Congzhengia minquanensis: one gene and its partner. The protein of the gene in region 2 interacts with the protein of the main gene of each other region in a pairwise test. Links are inferred from orthologs where the notes say so. Each region holds a gene or a part of one and is shown on either strand. Other genes may lie near its edges.

What was found. Proteins that work in one complex are often made in the same cells at the same time.
Region 1: the proteins of H8698_RS02250 (region 2) and topA interact in binary tests that used the Escherichia coli proteins (3 or more experiments, as listed by UniProt). The link is inferred for Congzhengia minquanensis from one-to-one orthologs.

What each region holds. Positions count from the first base shown.
Region 1 is NZ_JACRSU010000002.1:391,658-397,146, reverse strand. The notes cover bases 1-2,920. They hold topA (type I DNA topoisomerase), read left to right. Parts: upstream 1-384; coding sequence 385-2,457; downstream 2,458-2,920. Other genes in these bases: H8698_RS06900 (alpha-amylase family protein), read right to left, coding at 2,500-2,920; dprA (DNA-processing protein DprA), read left to right, coding at 1-363. Outside these bases: more of H8698_RS06900, read right to left, coding at 2,921-4,473; H8698_RS06895 (hypothetical protein), read left to right, coding at 4,639-5,489. UniProt on the Escherichia coli protein: Releases the supercoiling and torsional tension of DNA, which is introduced during the DNA replication and transcription, by transiently cleaving and rejoining one strand of the DNA duplex.
Region 2 is NZ_JACRSU010000001.1:473,672-481,797, reverse strand. The notes cover bases 2,726-5,712. They hold H8698_RS02250 (YigZ family protein), read right to left. Parts: upstream 4,544-5,712; coding sequence 3,908-4,543; downstream 2,726-3,907. Other genes in these bases: hflX (GTPase HflX), read right to left, coding at 4,546-5,712; H8698_RS02255 (acyltransferase family protein), read left to right, coding at 2,788-3,879; H8698_RS02260 (glycosyltransferase family 4 protein), read left to right, coding at 2,726-2,774. In the rest of the region: H8698_RS02270 (acyltransferase family protein), read left to right, coding at 1-617; H8698_RS02265 (glycosyltransferase family 2 protein), read left to right, coding at 634-1,578; more of H8698_RS02260, read left to right, coding at 1,575-2,725; more of hflX, read right to left, coding at 5,713-5,826; H8698_RS02240 (BaiN/RdsA family NAD(P)/FAD-dependent oxidoreductase), read right to left, coding at 5,832-7,061; H8698_RS02235 (co-chaperone GroES), read left to right, coding at 7,325-7,609; groL (chaperonin GroEL), read left to right, coding at 7,629-8,126.

The DNA.
Region 1 (5,489 bases), on a different replicon or contig from region 2:
ACCAACAGTCTGATTCGTCAGGGCGCTGTTTTGGTTGCATCTGCAATAGATGTTTTAAGCGAGTATGAGGATGTGTACATAAATACATTAAAACAATGCATAAATAATTCAGAGGAAGAATATAAAGAGGAAAAGGAGCCGGACAGCGCAGCTTTTGCGCCGCTTACTGACGCAAGGTACGACGGTCTGTCCGAAACCGCAAAAAATATATTGACGCGCCTGTCGCTTGACCCCGTGCATTTTGACAATTTACTGAATGCAACGTCGCTGTCTGCGGATGAGCTTTCCTCAGAACTTACGATGCTGGAAATCGGAGGATTTGTAAAAACGCTTCCGGGGAAGAACTTTATTTTAAACGTCTGATACAAAAAGAGGAGGCCTAAAATGGCAAACAATTTGGTGATTGTGGAGTCGCCTGCCAAGGCGAAAACAATTAAACAATATTTAGGAAAATCATATAATGTGGTAGCTTCCATGGGACATATCAGGGATTTGCCCAAAAGTCAAATGGGGGTAGATTTAGAACATCATTTTGAACCGAAATACATTACAATCCGCGGCAAGGGCGAGCTTTTGTCAAAGCTGAAAAAAGAGGCAAAAAACGCAAAGAAAATTTATCTTGCAACTGACCCCGACCGTGAGGGCGAAGCAATTTCATGGCACTTGGCAAAGCTTTTAAATATAGATGAAACATCTAACTGCAGAATTACGTTTAACGAAATTACAAAAAATGCAGTGCAGACAGCCATTAAAGAACCGCGCCCCATTGATTTGGATTTGGTGAACGCCCAGCAGGCCAGAAGAGTGTTAGACCGGATTGTGGGCTATCAAATCAGCCCGATTCTGTGGCGCAAGGTGAAAAAAGGCCTAAGCGCCGGGCGGGTGCAGTCTGTTGCCACCAGGCTGATTGTTGACCGTGAGCGGGAAATTGAAAATTTTATTCCCGAAGAATATTGGACGGTAGACGCAAAACTCAAAACCCAGGCAGGAGAAGAGTTTGAAGCGTCGCTAAACAGCTGCGACGGTAAAAAGATCAAACCGGAAAAAGAGCCGGAAGTGAAAGCAATTTTAGACGAGCTGGCACAGCAGGAATTTGTAGTGGACAATGTGAAAAAAGGCGAGAAAAAGCGTAATCCCGCTCCGCCGTTTACCACCAGCACTCTGCAGCAGGAGGCGTCGAGAAAGTTAAACTTTACGGTGAAAAGAACCATGATGGCCGCCCAGAAGCTATATGAAGGCGCGGCGGTGGAGGGCCACGGCACCGTGGGTTTAATCACCTACATGAGAACCGATTCGTTAAGGCTTTCAAACGACGCTATAGCAGACGCGCGGGAGGAAATTAAAACAAAATATGGCGACGCACTGCTTCCGGGAAAGCCAAATGTGTATAAAACAAAAAACAGCGCCCAAGATGCGCACGAGGCAATCCGCCCCACCTATGCGTCGATTAAGCCTGCCGATTTAAAAGAATCGCTTCCCGCAGATATGTATAAGCTTTATAAGCTGATTTGGGAACGGTTTATTGCCTGCCAAATGAAGCCGGCGGTTTATGAAACGGTAAACGCCGATATTAAAGCCGGCAGGTTTGGTTTTAAGGCCAGCGGCTCAAAGCTGGTTTTTAAAGGATATATGAGCGTATATGTGGAGGGACGCGACGACGATAAAACAGAAAAGGACAAGGTGCTTCCGCCCCTTTCAAAAGATGAAATTTTAAAGCTGTTAAAGCTTTTGCCCAACCAGCATTTCACCCAGCCGCCTCAAAGGTTTACGGAGGCAACGTTGATTAAAATGCTGGAGGAAAAGGGCATTGGCCGTCCCAGCACCTACGCACCGACCATCACCACAATTACAGCGCGGGGATATGTCACGCGTGAGAAAAAGCAGCTGCTTCCAACAGAACTGGGTTCGGTTGTTACCGACATTATGACGGAGCATTTTCCGAACATTGTAGGCATTGCATTTACCGCAGATATGGAAAAGGATTTGGACGAAATTGAAGAGGGCGAAATCGACTGGGTAAAAATCGTAGAAGATTTTTACGGCCCCTTTGAAAAGACATTGAAAACGGCAGATGAGAAAATCGGCAAGGTGAAAATTGAGGACGAGAAGTCTGACGTTATCTGCGAAAAGTGCGGTCGAACCATGGTGTATAAAATGGGCAGGTTTGGAAAGTTTTTAGCGTGCCCAGGCTTTCCGGAGTGCCGGAATGCCAAGCCCATTGTGAAAGAAACCGGGGCAGACTGCCCCAAATGCGGCAAAAAGATTTTGGAAAAGAAATCGAAAACAGGCAAAACCTATTTTGGGTGCGAGGACAACCCAAAATGTGATTTTATGACGTGGGATATGCCCGTGGCAGGTGAAAAGTGCCCGAAATGCGGCGGCCTGCTGCTTTCTAAAAAAGGCAAAAAGAAACAAATTGTCTGTGCAAATCCCGACTGCGGTTATACAAAAGAATAAAGAAAAAGGCTGTACAGTAACGCTGTACAGCCTTTTAAAGTTTTAATAGTTAAGCACGGTGATTTGTGCACATTCGATTTTCGGAACAGTAAAGGAAACATATCCTTCTTTTTGGGTAAACGGAATTTCTTCCATTGACGGCGCCAAATAAACCTTTTTAATTTCTTTTTCCGTTTTAATTTTTACATCTATGTCGAATACCGGCACAATGTCTTCAATAATTTCAACACCGCTTCCACGTTTTACAGGAATGGCGTAAAGGGTGTGGCAAACCAGTCTGCTGCTTTCAGCCTGGTCCATCAGCGTGACAACGCCCTGGGCCGGGAGGCTGGTTTCAAGGGTTTTTCTTTCAGCAAGCAGTTTGTCTAATGTGTGCATTACAACACGCTTTGCAATAAGCGAACCCCGGGTTGCATATTCGGTGAAAATTTCCCACCCGATGTATGCGCCGTCCTTGCCTTCCGTTATGCCGGCACCGCCGTAAACGCCGGAAGAGGGGGCGTGTCTGTGAGAGCAAAAATGCTCTGCCGTTCTGTTAAAGTAGGGGTCACGGCGGGAGGCAAGCTCTTCGCCTGTGGTTTCGCATTTATAGCCCTGCGCATAGATGATGTAGTCAGAAATGTCCATATCGGGAATGTCAAAACCGGGACGCAGATAGTCCGGGCAAAATTCATTTTTGCCAACAAATTTTGCACCCAGGTCGAAAGCAAAACTGTCGTTTTCTTTTTTCAAACCAGCCGTGCCGGTGGCTAAAATTTTGCCGCCGTTATCTAAAAACGACTGTATTTTCTTTTGAAATCCCTCATCTAACCGAACGGCATCCGGCAAAATCAGCACGCTGTATTTGTTAAAGTCCGATTCAAAATCCACCACGTCGAACAGATAGTGGCCCTCCAGCAGCATGCGCACAGCGCCTGCCGTTGCACCGGAAACCCTTGCGCTGTCTGATGTTTTATAATAAGTCGCGGCAGCCTCGGTAGAAAACAGGGCAATGTCGGTTTTTGCCGTAACATGATCCAGCCACGGCTCTTTTTCTTCTAACTCTTTATAGGCTGCGCCAATGAGGTTATAGGTGGCCATGTCCATTTCACCGTTGGGGGCTAACTGGTCTCCCACAGAGGATTTTGCGCCGTTGGCCGCGGCTAAGGCCGCCTCGTAGCGCAGTGCATTTTTGTGTTTAAATCCGCCGAACTCACCCCACGATTCGTGAAACTTTCCTGTCATACCCAAAAATTCTTTCCCCAGCCCTTGTGCGTAGCGCGCAGACAGCGGAAAATGGTCGTAGCCCCAGCCGCCGGTGGGCAGGCTTTCCAGTTCTAAATGGGTGTTAAAGTCCGCCAAGTCGCGCCTGCCGTTTACAATGTGGCCGCCGTTATGGAAAACAGGCAGGCCGGGTTTTACAGAATCGATGGTTTCGCGCACACTGCGGCAATAGTTTGCATAAACCCGCTCTGCCAGGTCTAACGCATCGGCTTCGTTTGCAGGGTCTTTGCCCTCAGCAATGAGCTGAGCAACACAAGCGGGACAGTAGCATTTTCTCACCGACATAATATCTAAAAAGATGCCGTCGGCGTCGTAACGTTCACACACCTCTTTAATCTGCGCCAGAAGATAGGGTAAATAAGGCGTGTTTAAACAAAACATATGATATCTGGGAATTGAAAAGTCTGGCATCAATATGTTGCCGTTTTCGTCCCGGTAGTGGGCCAGCCATTCGGGATGTTCCTTTGCAGCTTTTTCGTCGTAACCCGCGCTGATGTAAACAGGCGTTTTCACGCCAATTTCGTGGGCCGCCTCAATCTGCTCTTTTAGTAAATCGAAAGAAAGGCCGGGGTGCATTTCGTTGGCGTCGGACGGATGGTAAGCCCAGCCGTGATGACACTTTGAAAACACGGTGATGGAATTCACGTGTCCGGCTTTTAAAGCTTCCTGAAACTGTTTTTTCGAAAAACGCGAGCCAATGTCGTCAATTTTTTCTGAAGTATGAAAGTCTAAATGTACCTGTCTGAAATTCATTTTTCCGCTCCTTTATTTTCTTAAAAATTTAGGTTAAATAGATTATATACCACGTTGATTTTAAAGTCAACAATATTCATTGACAATCCAATATAAAATAATGCTTGACAGGAAACGAATTTTCAGATAAGGTATAAATAATATCAGGCAGGGGAGGAAACTTTTATGTTAAGTGAAGCTTCCAAAAAACGCTACAGCGCTTTTTGGCAGAACGATGCAACAGACCGTTTTTTGGTATATTTGTCTGCGCCCGATGGCAGCAAAAGCCCGGCACCGGATTTTTCCGGACTGACAGAGGATGAGGTTAACTGGAAAGTACGCATGGATTTTGAATTCCGCGTGCTGCGGGAAAAGGAACGTATTTTGCATACAAATTATTATTGCGACGGGTTCCCAACCATATTTACAGATTTTGGACCGGGTTCCTTGGCGGCTTGCATTGGCGGAAGCTTCCAGGTGGCAAAAGACACTGTTTGGTTTGACCGCAATCCGATTATAAAGAATTGGGACAGCTGTCCCGAAATTAAAATTTATAGAAATTCTGAAATGTGGCAGGCAACGGATACCTATACCAAAATGCTCTGCGAGGCAGGAAAGGGCATTTTCTATACCTCCATTGCCGACATCGGCGGAACGCTTGACATTGCCGCGTCACTCAGAGGCACCAGCGAGCTGTTGTTGGACGTGTATGACCATCCTGAACAGGTAAAGGAACTGGTGAAAAAAATTCAGCCTGTCTGGAAAGAGGCGTTTTTCCATTTAAAAAGTATAACAGACGGCTATCAGGACGGCGTAACAAGCTGGATGCCCATTTGGTGCGAAAAAGCATATTTTCCGCTGCAGTGCGACTTTTCCGCAATGCTGTCTGCGGATATGTTTGAAGAATTTGTCCTTCCGGACTTAATTTATCAAACAGAGTATCTGGATCACTCCATTTACCATTTGGACGGACCGGGTGAACTTCAGCATGTTGACCACCTGCTTTCCATTCCGCGTCTGAACGCCATTCAATGGAT
Region 2 (8,126 bases):
GTATTTTATATCTAATTTATTTTACACAAAAGCGGAACACGGTTTTTATTGCAGTAACGGCGGCAATTTCTGTTGTTATGAACTTGGCAACGGCCTGTTTTTATGACACGCTGGCGCAGTTTATCAATCCCTTTTTAAATCCCGTGAACTGGATGGTTTATTTTGCGGCGGGAATGTTCATTGCCCAAAAACGGGACTTAGAGAGCATTGGCAAGCAGCTTTATAAAAAACGGTTTGTGCTTCTTGGGGCCGCTGTGCTCATTTTCGCCGCAGTTTTGATTTGGGGAGACTATTTAGCCTATTGGAAGCCATATTCTCTGCCGGTGTTCGCAGTTGTTTTTTTGCTGGCGGCGGCATTTTGCTGTGAAACAAACGGCGGAGCAAAAAGGGACTTTTGGATCCTGGCCGGGGAATATTCCTTTGCGGTTTACCTGCTGCACTCGCCGGTGGCCTCCATTGTGCTGAATTTAAAAAACAGGCTGGACTTATGGCCGCTGACGTTGGCGGCGCCTGCCGCAGTATTTCTTTTTATGGTGGCTGCAGTATTTTTCATTGACCGGATATCGGAAAAATTGGCGGTAGCAAAAATCGTAAAACCAATGCTTGGAATTCGTTAAAAATGGAGGTTGTTTCATGTTTTCAGTAATCACGCCGGTTTACAACAGGGCGGACTTAATTCAAAACGCGGTAAAAAGCGTTTTGGGGCAAACCTGTCCCGACTGGGAGCTGATTATCGTTGACGACGGCTCCGAAGATGAGCTGGACAAAGCTCTTGCCCCATTTGAAAGCAACGAAAAGATTAAAGTGATCCATCAGGAAAACGGTGGCGTATCCCGGGCCAGAAACGTGGGAATTGCGGCAAGCCGGGGCGATTATATTGCGTTTTTAGACGCGGACGACACCTGGCAGCCCAACCACTTGGCGGTTTTAAACGAGCTGATTTTGGCCTATCCTGATGCCGGGTTTTACGGCACATGGGCGTCTGTCCTGTTTCAAAACGGCACGATGCGAAATAAGCCGGCCTATTTTGAAGGGAAACCGGAGACGGAATATTTCGAAAACTTTTATAAGGCATATGATGAAGATAAGCGGGTGAAGCTGTTTCAGATGAGCACCTCCTGCATTGCAAAAAAGGCAATTGACAGGGTGGGCGTGTTTCAGGAGGGCTGCAAAATCGGCGAGGATTTAGACCTAACCTTGCGAGTGGCGGCCTATTTCCCATTTGTTTTAACTGCGGCCACAACGGCAGTTTATAACCACCAGGAAAGCGTGGCCACAAAGGAAAGCGCCTTCGACGTTAACTGGTGTTTTTTTGACCATGCCGAAATAATTTATCAGGACAAAGCCGTGCCGGAAGACAAAAAAGAGCATTTAAAAAGCCTGATGACATGGTTTGAAATGCGCCGGTGTAGGCATTTGCTGCTTTTAGGCAAGCGGGAGGAAGCAAGGGAGTCTTACCAAAAAATAAAACATGTGAAACGTTTAAAAAAAGATTTGCTCATAAACAGGGTGCTCTTGTGCATGCCTGTTTGGGCCGTTCAGCTGATTTTTAAACTGAGATGGAGGGCGCAGGCATGAAAAAAGCGGCAATTATAATGCCGGCGCTTTTGCCCATGCCGCCGGTGAAAGGCGGGGCAGTGGAAACGCTGGTTGACGGCATTTTAAAAGAAAACGAAAAGAGCGCGGGCGTGGTCTTTCACGTTTTTGGAATTTACGACGAAGCGGCAGCTACGGTCGCAAAAGAATATCAGAACACGCAGTTTAAAATGGTTTCAGTCAGTCAAACATTAAAAAGGGCAGAGCATTTTGTATTCCGCGTGTTTAAAAAACTTTTTGGCATTGAAATCGGCGAGGACAGAGAGTATATCCACAGGGTTCTCTCTGTCGTTAAACAGGGGTCTTACGACGCGGTGGTGGTGGAAAACGACGCCTATTTTACATACCGCGTCGCGAAAGCCTTAAAAGGCGTGCAAATTTTTTCTCACATTCACAACGACATTATCAACAGCAATGATATTTATGCAAAGCGCATTTTAAAACGCGGCGTTCAGGTCATTACCGTGAGCCGCTACATTAAAGAACGGGTGATGACTGTGAAAACCGCCGCAGACAGCGCGGTTTCCGTTTTGCTGAACTGCACCGATTTAAGCGCATTCGGCAGGGAAAAATATGAACCGTTCCGAAACGAATTCCGGCAAAAGCACAATGTTGGGCCTGAGGGAAAGCTGTTTGTTTTTGCTGGCCGCGTTATCCCTGAAAAGGGCGTTTTAGAGCTCGCCAGGGCTTTTGTTAAGGTGAAGAACAAAAACACATATCTGTTAATTGTGGGCAGCGGGTGGTTTTCACAAAACATTTCAGACCCCTATCTTGAGCAGGTGCAAGCCACGCTGAAAGATGTGTCAGACCGCATAATTTTTACCGGCTATGTGCCTTTTGAGCAAATGCCGAAATTTTATGCGGCGGCAGATGTTGCAGTTTTGCCCTCCATTTGGGAGGAACCCGCCTCGCTTACTGTTTTAGAAAGTCTGGCAACGGGACTTCCGCTGATTACTACCGACGCCGGCGGTGTTGCGGAAACTGCAAACGAAAACTGTGCGTTTATTTTAAAGCGGGACGAAAAGCTTGTTGACAACCTTGCCTGCTGTATGGACGTTTTATCGGCTAACAGCGAGGTGTGCATAAAAATGGAGCGTAATGCGAAACAGAACGTGGAAGACAGAAACTTTCAAGAATATTATAAAAAATTTATAACCATGATTTTTACAAAACCATGATTGGATGACACACATGCAACGATTGCTTGACAAAGACAAAACAATATATTTAAAAGGCGTGGCGCTGCTTATGATTGTAGCGAACCACGCCATTGGCTTTCCCGAATGGGTTTTGCCGGAGAATATGCCCATTGACAGTGCGATTCCCTGGCTGTTTCAGTTGGAGCAAATCATCTGCGCACGCACATTTAAAATCTGTTTAAGCCTTTTTACGTTTTTTGCTGGGTTTGGCCTTTCGGTGAAACGGGAGAAATATGAAAGCCTGCGTGCAAGGCTTGCCAAGGTGCTGAACATTTTCGTCATTTACTGGGCAGTTGCGCTGATTTTTTTTCTGCTGGGTCTTTTGTTAAAAGAGCCCATGCCGGACGGAAAAAGCCTGCTTTTAAACCTAATTGCCTTTGGCACAGGCACGGTGTGGACAAACAACGTAGCGCATGTAAACGTATCATTCGGGTGGTATTTGGCGTTTTATTCGGTAATTTTGCTTCTGCTGCCGCTTGTTACCAGGCTCATTGGCCGGGGATTGCTGAAAGACGTTGGTGCAATTTTGGCCTTTAGCTTTTTTGCCGGCGGCGCATTTTTTGTTTTTAAATCCTGCACCGGGCTTTATTTTTATAATTTGGAGATGAGCGTTGTGGTTTACACGCCGGTTTTTCTGCTGGGGTGCATCACCGAGCGGTATGCGGTATTTGAACAAATTAATTTTAAAGTTTCAAAAACCAACTTTAACCGTCCGTTCTATTTTGCCCTTCTTGCTATTGTCGTTCTGTTTTTCAAAACCGTGCGGGACTGGTTTTGGGTGCTTCCCAGCTTGGACGCGCTCTATACGCCAATTTTGGTGTTTTCTTTTGCAAAGGTGCTGGAGTTTCGCAAAAGAAAAGAAAGGGATAAGGGGCCGACGCTCTTAAACCGCTATATTTCACTGCTTGGCAGATACAGCTTGGGAATATGGCTTTTGTCCGGCATTTTTTACATGCCGGCACGGTCCATTCAGTGGATTGTCTATCTGCCCCGGGTAAGCATTCTCGTGGTGGTTTGGACAACGCTGATTTTGTTGCCCTCGTCTGTTGCCATCGGCAGGCTGACGGGAAGACTCAAACGTTAAAAGAGGCAGACAAAACGTCTGCCTCTTTTTAAATTACGTTGTCAATATACATCTCGCCTGTAATTTCAGGAGTAACCGCGGCGTTGGTGGCCTCTTTCATCTCCTGCAGAAAGCGGTTTAACAAATCATATTTTACGAAGGCCGTTACGGTCACCGAGTCGGTGTATTCAATTTCACCTAAAATGTAATCGCCCGTTTCAATGAGGTAACGCACTTTTCCCAAAAGGTCGTAAGGAGTTTGAATGCTAAGCCGGTGGCAATAAATTTTTTCGGTAATTTTTGCCTTATCAACCCCCAGCTTTGCAGTTTTTCCATAGGCGCGAACCAGGCCGCCTGCTCCCAAAAGCGTTCCGCCAAAATAGCGTGTTACAACAACTGCCACGTCGGTCAGCCCCTCTTTGTTCAAAACCTCTAAAACAGGAACGCCGGCCGTGCCGCTGGGCTCTCCGTCGTCGGAATAGCGGCTGATATTGTTTTCCTGCACAATGTAAGCATAAACGTTGTGGGTTGCGTCCCGAAATTCTGCGCGGCAGCTATTAATAAAGTCAACGGCCTCCTGTTCGGTGGTTACGGGGCGAACCGAACCAATAAAGCGGGACTTTTTTTCAATCATTTCGTCCCGGGCAGGTTCGAAAACCGTTCGATATGTCATTTTCTTTTCCATTGTCATGCTTCCTCTAACACATAATTTCTAAATTTGGCATATGCCGGCGCATCTAAAAGACAGGTTACGCGGGTGCCGTTTTCGGTGTAATCTTCGCTTAGAACCGTGTGATTGCCATGCAGTTCCGACAAAACCTGCCCCTCGGCAAAGGGGATTAACAGCGCTACCTGTTTTTTTCTGCCCGGTACCAAGTTTTCAATGGATTCTAAAAGCGTGCCGAGGTTTTGGCCGCTTTTTGCGCTGATTTCCACATGCGGAACGCCCTTGGTAAACAGCGCCAGGTTTTTTTGTTCGCAAATTTCGTCCGTTTTGTTAAACACAATCAGTTTAGGTTTCTCCACCGCGCCAATGTCGCCTAACAGCCGGAACACCACCTCTAAATGGGCGCTCACCTCGTCGTCGGCGCCATCTGCCACAATGAGCAGCGCGTCGGCAAAAACCGCCTCCTCCAAGGTAGATTTAAAGGCCTCAATCAGGTGGTGGGGAAGCTTTCTGATAAAGCCCACCGTGTCAACCAGCGTCACTTCTCGCTTGTCGGAAAGGGTCAGCCCCCGGGCTGTGGGGTCTAAGGTGGCAAACAGCTTGTCCTGCGCCAACACCTCGGCGCCGGTTAAGCGGTTTAACAGCGTGGACTTGCCTGCGTTGGTGTAACCCACCAGGGCCAGCACATAGCGGTTTTCCTTTTTTCTGCGGGAACGAATCAGCTCCCGGTGCTTTTTCACCTGCACCAGCTCTTCTTTTAAATGGGAAATTCTACGGCGGATATGGCGGCGGTCGGTTTCCAATTTTGTTTCGCCCGGGCCCCGGGTGCCAATGCCGGCGCCTAAACGGGAAAGTTTTGAGCCCATGCCGGTTAAGCGTGGCAGCAAATATTGCAGCTGGGCCAGCTCCACTTGAATTTTACCCTCCCGGGATTCTGCGTGGCGGGCAAAAATATCTAAAATCAGCATGCTTCTGTCAATCACGCGGATGTTCAGCGCGTTTTCCAAATTCCTGATTTGCATGGGAGACAGCTCGTCGTCAAAGATAACAAGGTTTGCGGAAAGCGACGCACAGGCGTTTTTCAGTTCTTCCATTTTTCCCTCGCCGATGTAGGTCGCTTTTTCAATGGCAGATTTGTTTTGAATCATGGTGCCCACAACCTCGGCCTCGGCCGTGTCGGCCAGCCGGGCAAGCTCGGCAAGCGTTTCCTCTGTGGTGTCTGAAAGGGTGTCTGCGCTGCCTGTGTGAACGCCTGCCAAAACCGCCCGCTCTATTTTGTTTGCATTTTCATTTAATTCCATATAGTTTACCATTCCTTTCCGGCGCTTTGTCCGGCCAAATGCCCGGTGGAATAGGCAATTTGCAGGTTGAAGCCGCCAGTGTATGCGTCCACGTCAATCACCTCGCCGGCAAAAAACAGGCCGGGAACGAGTTTCGACTCCATTGTTTTCGGATTAATTTCTTTCACGCTCACCCCGCCTGAGGTGACAATTGCCTCAGCGATGGGCCGGGTGCCGGTGATTTCGAGCGTTACGTTTTTCATGGCGAAGCCGAGGGCAAGCCGCTCTTGCCTGGTAATGTCCCGCACCTTTTTGCGGGGCGGAATTTTTGAAAGCTCCACAATTACCGGAATCATTTTTTGCGGCAGAAGCGCGTCTAACGAATTGATAAAATCCTTGTTTTGCTCCGCTTCAAAATCCCGCAAAATCCGCTTATCCAAAGCGGCACTGTCTAAGGCGGGCTTTAAGTCGACCGTTAGGGTATAGCGCTTTTTGTCAAATTCGCGCAAATGCGCGCTGGCGCTTAAAATCATAGGGCCGGACACGCCATAGTGCGCGAACAGCATTTCGCCGAAATCGCTGTAAACCGTTTTATTGTTTTCATCGGTTATTTTAATGGATACGTTTTTCAGCGAAAGCCCCATAAGCTTTGCAGCCAAATTTCCCCGGGTGGTTAAGGGCACCAGCGAGGGACTGGGAGCAACCACCGTGTGGCCCAGCGCTTTTGCAAAGCGATATCCAGAACCGTCCGAGCCTGTCTGCGGGTAAGACGCGCCGCCGGTTGCAACAATCACTTTGTCGCAGTGTATTGCGCTTCCATTCTTTCGCCTGACGCAAAAGCCCGTATCTTCCTTTAATAAGTCTGCCGCCCCGTCAAAAACGACGCGCACGCCCATGCTGCGCACATAGTGTTTTAAAGCATCGACCACTGTTTTTGCCTTGTCGGTTGTTGGAAACACCCGCCCGCCGCGCTCTGTTTTGGTTTCCACTCCAAAGCGTGCCAAAAGGTTTAATATGTCCTGATTATTAAATGCAAAAAACGCGCTGTGCATAAACTTGCCATTAATTGGGATATTATGAATAAACTCCGAAATATCTGCGGCGTTGGTAATGTTGCAGCGCCCTTTGCCTGTAATGCCCAGTTTTTTGCCAAGATAGCTGTTGTGCTCAAGCAGCGTAACAATGGCACCTTCGCCTGCTGCCGCCGCGGCTGCCATCATTCCTGCCGGGCCGCCGCCGATCACTGTTATTTTCAACCGATACACGCTCCTTCATACTCATTAAAATTAGTATATCAGAAATCAAATAAATTTACAATATTAAAGAAAAATAAAGAAAACATGCAAAAATGAAAGTAAAAAGAAGAAATAGAAGCATAATTTGTATAAATCGCGTTTGATAAAGTTTGCCAAAATCAATCTTTTTGAGTAATATATAACTATGTTAGCACTCGTTGGCATAGAGTGCTAACAACACAAGAGTTAAAAAATAAATTGACATAAACAGGAGGTAAAACGTTATGAACATTAAACCTTTGGGTGACAGAATCGTCATCAAAATGGTGGAAACAGAAGAAACAACAAAGAGCGGAATTGTGCTTCCCGGCTCTGCAAAGGAAAAACCGCAGATTGCGGAAGTAGTTGCAGTTGGCCCCGGCGGCATGGTGGACGGAAAAGAAGTTGTGATGGAGCTTTCCGTTGGAGACAAGGTTATCACAAGCAAATATGCCGGAACGGAAATTAAATTAGACGGCACAGAGTACACAATTTTGAAGCAGGGCGACGTCCTTGCAAAATTAAACTAACGGGAGGTAAGGAAAAATTATGGCAAAGGACATTTTATTTGGTGAAGAAGCAAGAAAAGCTTTGGAAAAAGGCGTAAACCAGCTTGCAGATACCGTTAAGGTTACATTAGGCCCCAAGGGCAGAAACGTTGTGTTAGACAAAAAATTCGGCGCGCCGCTCATTACCAACGACGGTGTGACCATTGCAAAGGAAATTGATTTAGAGTGCCCCTTTGAAAACATGGGCGCACAGCTTGTGAAAGAAGTTGCAACAAAGACAAACGACGTTGCAGGCGACGGCACCACAACCGCAACCCTTTTGGCGCAGGCTCTGGTGCATGAGGGCTTGAAAAACATTGCGGCAGGCGCAAATCCCATGATTGTGAGAAAAGGTATTCAAAAAGCTGTTGACGCGGCTACAGACTATATTCTGTCGGCTAGCGCAAAAGTAAACGGCAAAGAGGATATTGCCCGCGTTGCGGCTATTTCTGCTGCTGACGAAAAAGTTGGCGAACTGATTGCAGACGCAATGGAAAAG